2 regions of the Kitasatospora sp. NPDC085464 genome follow, and region 1 is predicted to be linked to the other one. Evidence: riboswitches for the same ligand, from Rfam matches in the RefSeq annotation. Region 1 holds a riboswitch; the other holds the start of a gene.
What was found. A riboswitch is a leader RNA that binds a small molecule or an ion and turns the genes downstream of it on or off. The one in region 1 is predicted to bind cobalamin.
Positions count from the first base shown of each region.

Region 2: it holds a riboswitch for cobalamin, as region 1 does, so the genes downstream of both, ACIGG8_RS10120 (cobalamin biosynthesis protein) here and ACIGG8_RS08630 (CbtB-domain containing protein) in region 1, are expected to answer to the same signal.

Region 1 covers NZ_JBITTM010000007.1:233,354-236,859, reverse strand. The annotation lists gene ACIGG8_RS08640 (endonuclease/exonuclease/phosphatase family protein) at 1-748, shown strand, start outside; gene ACIGG8_RS08635 (histidine phosphatase family protein) at 817-1,389, opposite strand; cobalamin riboswitch at 1,497-1,655, shown strand; gene ACIGG8_RS08630 (CbtB-domain containing protein) at 1,691-1,909, shown strand; gene ACIGG8_RS08625 (CbtA family protein) at 1,935-2,714, shown strand; gene ACIGG8_RS08620 (short-chain fatty acyl-CoA regulator family protein) at 2,827-3,506, opposite strand, start outside.
Region 2 covers NZ_JBITTM010000009.1:79,821-83,326, forward strand. The annotation lists gene ACIGG8_RS10110 (alpha/beta hydrolase family protein) at 1-399, opposite strand, end outside; gene ACIGG8_RS10115 (helix-turn-helix domain-containing protein) at 547-1,242, opposite strand; cobalamin riboswitch at 1,438-1,572, shown strand; gene ACIGG8_RS10120 (cobalamin biosynthesis protein) at 1,785-2,771, shown strand; gene ACIGG8_RS10125 (cobyric acid synthase) at 2,768-3,506, shown strand, end outside.

The DNA.
Region 1 (3,506 bases):
CTACGCCTCGGCGTTCCACGCCCGGTCCGGGCCGGGGCGGACCTGGGCCCCCGACCGGTCCGAACCGGGGCTGCGGGTGTACGGGCCGAAGGGCGTCGGGCAGGACGGCGAGCTCCCCTCGCACGGCATCGCGCTGCTGTCCCGGCTGCCCGTCCTGGGCTGGCGGGCCCGGCCGTTCGGCGCACCGCCCGTCGCCGTGCCCCTGCCGGTGTCCGGACGCACGGGCCTCAGGGTGATCCGCGACCATCCGCGCGTGGCACTGGCCGCCGTCCTGGAGGGGCGGCGCGGCCCGTTCACCGCGGTGGCGCTGCACCTGTCGTTCGTCCCGGGGTGGAACCTCCGCCAACTCCTCGCCGTACACCGCTGGATCGCCGGCCTGCCCCGGCCGCACGTGCTGCTGGGCGACTTCAACATCCCCGGCGCGATCCCCGCGGCCACCCTCGGCGCGGCCGAGTTCCTCGCTCCGTCGAAGCGCGCGACGCCTTCGACACCGCCGACGCCTTGGACACCGTCGGCGCCCTCGACTCCCCCGGCGCGCGCGACTCCGACGCCGCAGACCGCCGGTCTGTCGGCCCGGCCGGGCTGGCGCCGCCTTGCCCGCGTCCGCACCTTCCCGTCGCACCGCCCCCTGGTGCAGCTCGACCACGTGCTCGCCACCGGGCTCGGGCCGCACCCGTCCCTGCCGGCGCGGGCCCCGAGGACGCCGGTCTCGGACCACCGGCCCGTGGTGGTCGAGCTGCCGCTGTAGCCCACAGCCGATCGACTGGTCCTGCCGCTCACCGACGGCACCCTGCCCGCACCCTCACGACGGCACCGTCACACCGGCATCAGAGCCGTCCCGCAGAGCAGGTTCCAGCGGCCAGCGCGGCCGGACAGCTCGGTGGCCGACAGCGGCCGGACGTCGAGGCGCCAGAACGCCGTCGGTGGCAGGTCGAGCGCCCGTACCACCGCGGCCCGGACGACCGCGGGTTCGGCCACCGCCAGGACCCGCCCGCCGTCCCCGGCCAGCCCGTTCAGCCAGCCGCCCACCCGTGCGCACAGCGCTGTGACCGACTCCCCGCCGTGCGGGGCCGCCTCCGGGTCGGTCAGCCAGCGCGACACCGCCTGCGGGTCCCGGGCCGCGACGTCCTCCAGTCGCTGCCCGCGCCAGGCGGCCACGTCCAGGTCCGCCAGCGACGCGGCCGGCTCGGCGGCGAGGCCGAGGGCCTCCGCGGTCAGCCGGCAGCGCGCCGAGGGCGAGGTGAAGGAACGGGCCGCCGGGGGCAGCGCAGCGGCTGCCGCGCGGGCGGCGGCCAGGCCCGCCTCCTCCGGCGGGGCGTCGTCGCCGAATCTCGCCTCCCGCAGTTCGGCTCCGATCGACGGTGCGATGAAGATCACGCGGACGGTCACCCGTCCCCCTCCCTGCCCCGAACTGGGCCTTCGCGCGTGTGCGTACCGGTGCTCCCGCCGTCCGACGCGCCGGGTGCGCGCCCGTGAGCCCCCTGTCAAGCCCCTTGGCCGGACGTTCGCGACACGGTACCGTCCCTGCGACAACTGAAGACGGCAGAGCGCGGAAGCCCGGTGAGACTCCGGCACGGTCGCGCCACTGTGAAGCCGTAGCCCTGGCCCCCGCCTCGGCCCGGCGAGTCAGACCCGCCCTGCCGTCCGTGCTCCACCGAAACGGGACGCGTGTTCCCAGAGGAGGTCGGCCATGGCTCACCCCATCGCCCCCGCAGCCCCCACCGCCCCGGCGGTCACCCCCATCTCCGTCAAGGCCATCCTGCCCTGGGCCGTCTTCTTCGGCATCCTGCTGATGACCCTGATCTACTTCGTCGGCGCCGAGCAGGGCGCCACCTCCCTCATCTCCGGCGAAGACGTCCACGAGTGGGTCCACGACGGCCGCCACCTGCTCGGCTTCCCCTGCCACTGACCAGGAAAACAGGGGAAACAGACCAGTGAACTCCGTGAACGTCAGATCCCTGCTCGTCCGCGGCATGCTCGCCGGCCTCGCCGCCGGCCTGCTCGCCCTCATCGTCGCCTACCTGCTCGGCGAACCCCGCGTGGACGCAGCCATCGCCTACGAGGACGCCCACGCCGCCCCCGGCGCACCCGAGATGGAGATCGTCAGCCGCTCCCTGCAGTCCACCGCGGGCCTGGCCACCGGCATCCTCCTCTACGGCGTCGCCCTCGGCGGCATCGCCGCCCTCGCCTACTGCTTCGCCCTCGGCCGCATCGGCCGCTTCTCCCCGCGCGCCGCCGCAGCCCTGCTGTCCGGCGTCGCACTCGTCGCGGTCTACGTCGTGCCGTTCCTCAAGTACCCGGCCAACCCGCCGTCGGTGGGCGACCCGGAGACCATCGGCAAGCGCACCACGCTGTACTTCCTGATGATGGCGCTCAGCGTGCTGCTGGCGGTCGCCGCGGTGATCGTCGGCAAGCGCCTCGCACCACGCCTGGGCACCTGGTACGCCACCGTCGTCGCCGTCCTCGGCTTCGCCGTGGCCATCGGCCTCGCCTACGCCTTCCTGCCCGCCATCAACGAGGTCCCCGAGGACTTCTCGGCCACCCTCCTCTGGCAGTTCCGCCTCGCCGCACTCGCCATCCAGCTCACCCTCTGGACCTCCTTCGGACTGCTCTTCGGCCACCTCGCCGAACGACTCCTCAACCCGAAGCCGGCGACCGCGGCCGCCGTCGCAACGCCGGAGACCAGCCCGGAGACCGCCGCCTCCGCACACTGAGGCACGCACCGTCCCACCGTCACCACACCGGAGGCCGGTCGAGACGACACCACGTCGCCCCGACCGGCCTCCGGCGTTCCCGGGACGAGGACGGAGCCGCCGTTTCCGGCCGTCAGCTCCGGGGGTCGGGTACCGCGGCGTAGGGGACGAAGGTGCTGGTGCGCTCGTCGACGGCCAGCGGACGGCCGATGGCCGGGGCGGAGCGCTGGGGGCAGGCGGGACGTTCACAGACCTTGCAGCCGAGGCCGATCGGGGTGGCGACGCTCTCGTCGCCGAGGGCGAGGCCGGCCGAGTACACCAGCCGTCCGGCGTGGCGGATCTCGCAGCCGAGGCCGATGGCGAAGGTCTTGCCGGGGCGGCCCCAGCCGCCGGGTGAGCGGGTGACGGCGCGGGCGGTCCAGAGGTAGCGGCGGCCGTCGGGCATGGCGGCGACCTGGACGTGGACCCGGCCGGGTGAGGCGAAGGCGTCGTAGACGTTCCACAGCGGGCAGGTGCCGCCGGTGCGGGAGAAGTGGAAGGGCGTGGCGGACTGCCGCTTGGAGACGTTGCCGGCCCGGTCGACGCGGACGAACGAGAACGGCACGCCGCGCAGGCCTGAGCGCTGGAGGGTGCTGAGGCGGTGGCAGACGGTCTCGTAGCCGACGCCGAAGTGGTCGGCGAGGTGCTCGATGTCGTAGCGCGCCGCCTCCGCCTGGGCGTGGAAGGCGGTGTACGGCAGGACGAGGGCGGCGGCGAAGTAGTTGGCCAGCCCGATCCGGGTGAGGGAGAACGCGGTGGAGCCCTCCGGACTGT
Region 2 (3,506 bases), on a different contig from region 1:
GGTGTAGGCGAGGCCGAGTGCCCGGGTGGGGTCGCCGAGGTGGACGCGGGGGGTGAAACGGACCTCGGTGCCGGGGGTGAGCGTGCCCTGGTCGGCGCGGACCAGCCGACGGGTGACGCCCTGCTCGTCGCTGTGCAGGACGTCCTCCACGACGGCGTGGCCGTTGTCGCCCCACTCGACCGCCCAGCAGCCGGGGTGCAGGCTCTCCGGGCTGCGGGTGAAGGTGACCCGCCCGGCGCCGACGCTCCGGACCACGACCGGCCCGGACTCCCGCCCGGACTCCCGCCCGGCGGTCACCGGACGGACCATCCGCTCGGAAGCCCGACGGCCGATCACCAGGACGACGGCCCCGGTTCCGACGGCGGCGGCCGCCACGACGGCAGCGGTTCCCCAGCGCATATCGTTCCCCGCTCTGTTGGTCTCGGACCGGACGGTGTTCGTGCACCAGTCCACCGGGGCCCCGCCCGCGCGGCCACCGGGCTGACCCGTCCGGGGCACGGCCTCCGGATCCGCACCCGCCGTCGGAGGCCGGCCGCCTCCCCCTTGTTACGCGGTCGGCCCGGTGGTGCCCGCGGTGTCGAGGAGGTGCCAGAAGCGGGGGGTGAGGGATCCGGCGGCCGGGGGCGGTGCGGTGCGGGTGGTGGCGCCCCAGTGGGTGGGGACGTGGTGCTCCTGGTGGAGGGCGGCGAGGGCGTCGGCGAGGGTGTCGGCGGGGGCGGGGACGATGCGGGCGAGGGCGCGGAGGTGGGGCTGCCAGCGGCCGGTGACGCACTGGCGGAGGAGGTGGTCGAGCGCCTCCCCGCGGCCGGTGGCCTCGACGAGTTCGGGCAGGCCGAGGCCGAGGACGTCGGCGAGGGCGCGGGTCTGTTCCTCGTCGCCCTCCCAGCGGTCGGTCAGTTCGGCCTGCCGGTAGGAGTCGAGGGTGGTGCCGGTGCGCTCGGCGACGGCCGCCTGGCCGAGCTCACGGGCGACGCGGTGGTCGCGCAACCGGACCGGACGGGTGTCCATCAGCTGGGCGGCGGGGCACCAGAGGGCGCGGGCGAGGGCGATGAACTCCGCTTCGCCGGGGCGCAGCTCGCCGCTCTCCCAGGCGAGGACGTGGGCGGGCAGCAGCCGTACGCCGTGCGCGGCCAGGCCCTCGGCGACCTGATCGGGGGTGAGGCCGAGGGCGGCCCGGTGGGCGCGGGCGGCTGCGGGCGAGAACGGCACCGGGGGGGCGGCGAGGGGCTTTCTGCGACGCATGCCACCGAACGCTAGGCGCGGACCACGGCGCGACCCCAGCGACCGAACCCACGAAGCGGCCGGCCCGGGGGCGGTGCCGCGCTGGGCGATCCCACAGCTCATCGGCCGCCGTCCCGTGTGACCAACCCCTCCGTGACCTCGGTTGACTCCCGGTTCGGCCGCGTGATGGGATCCTGGGGCCAATCGGAGGCATGGAGAGGAAGCCGGTGCGAGTCCGGCGCGGTCCCGCCACTGTCACCGGGGAGCACGCTCGGAAATCTCGCCACGGCGGGCCGTCAGAAGCCGCTGGAAGGCACCGGGGGTGCGTCCGACCCGGAAGCCAGGAGACTCTCGCCCCCGCTACGTCGATCCAGGGCGCGGACCCTGAGTGAGGACACGCACGCGATGCAGGCTGCCCCGCCCGGCCGGACTCCGAGCTGCCTTCCGCCGAGCCGCCTTCCGCCGAGCCGCCTTCCGATGAGCCGCCTCTCGATGAGTCGCCTTCCGCTGGACTCCCTCTCGTTGAGCTGTCCCTCCATGAGCCGCCTTCCGGCGTGCGGCCGGTGACCGTCCGTCCTGCGGCCGGCCGCCGCTGGGGCCGCGCCGCCGCGTTCGCGGTGGGCGCCGTCGTGGGCTACGCCGCCGACGCCCGCTTCGCCGACCCGCGCCGGGGCCACCCGGTGGCCGTCTTCGGCAGCGCCGCCACCCGCCTGGAGCGGCGGCTGTGGCGCGACGACCGGGCGGCCGGGGCCGGGTACACGGCGCTGTGCGTGGGTACGGTCGCGGCGGGCGCGCTGGCCCTGGACCGTACCGTCGGCCGGCGACCGCTGGGCCGGGCCGCACTGGCGGCGGCCGCGACCTGGACCGTGCTCGGCGGCACCTCGCTGACCCGGGAGGCCCGCGCCATCGGCCGCTCGCTGCAGCAGGGCGACCTGCGGGCCGCGCGGGAGCGGCTGCCGCACCTGTGCGGGCGGGACCCGAGCGCGCTGGACGAGCAGCAGATCGCCCGCGCGGTGGTCGAGTCGGTGGCCGAGAACACCGCCGACGCCGTGGTGAACGCCCTGGCCTGGGGCGCCCTGGCCGGCACGCCCGGGCTGCTGGCCTTCCGCGCGGTGAACACCCTGGACGCCATGGTGGGCCACCGCTCGCCGCGCCACGCCCGGTTCGGCTGGGCCTCGGCCCGGCTGGACGACGTGGCGGGCTGGCCCGGCGCCCGGCTGACGGCCCTGCTGACGGTGGCCGCCGCCCCGCAGCCGCGGACGGCCTGGCGGGTCTGGCGGCGCGACGGCTCCTCGCACCCGAGCCCGAACGCCGGTCAGGCGGAGTCGGCGTTCGCCGGCGCGGTGGGCGTGCGGCTGGGCGGGACGCTGCAGTACGGCGAGCGCGTCGAGCACCGGCCGGTGCTGGGCGGGGAGCTGCGGCCGGTCACGGTCGACGACATCGAACGGGCCTGCACGCTCTCCCGGCGGGTGGGCGCGCTGGCGCTGGGTACGACGGTCGCGGGGCACGTCCTGCTGCGCGCGCTCCGTGGGAAGAGGGGAAGGGCATGACGAACGCGCTGCTGGTCGCCGGGACGACCTCGGACGCGGGCAAGAGCGTGGTCACCGCCGGCATCTGCCGCTGGTTGGCCCGCCAGGGCGTGCGGGTCGCGCCGTTCAAGGCACAGAACATGTCGTTGAACTCCTTCGTCACCGCCGACGGCGCCGAGATCGGACGCGCCCAGGCGATGCAGGCGCAGGCCGCCCGGGTGGAGCCGGAGGCGGCGATGAACCCGGTGCTGCTGAAGCCCGGCGCGGACGGCCGCAGCCAGGTGGTGCTGCTGGGCAGGCCGGTCGCCGAGGTGGGCGCGCTGGACTACCGCGAGCGCAAGCCCGTCCTGCTGGAACGCGCCCTGGAGTGCCTGGCCGATCTGCGCAGCCGCTACGAGGTGGTCGTCTGCGAGGGCGCCGGATCGCCCGCCGAGATCAACCTGCGCGACCGCGACATCGCCAACATGGGCCTCGCCACGGCCGCCGGGCTGCCGGTGGTGGTGGTCGGGGACATCGACCGGGGCGGGGTGTTCGCGGCGATGTACGGCACGCTGGCGCTGCTGTCCGCGGAGGACCAGCGGCACGTGGCGGGCTGGTTCGTCAACAAGTTCCGCGGCGACGCGCGGCTGCTCGCGCCCGGCCTGGAGATGCTGCACGGGCTGACCGGCCGTCCGGTGCTGGGCACCCTGCCGATGCTGCCCGGGCTGTGGCTGGACGCCGAGGACTCGCTGGACCTGTCGACCGTGGTGGACCGCG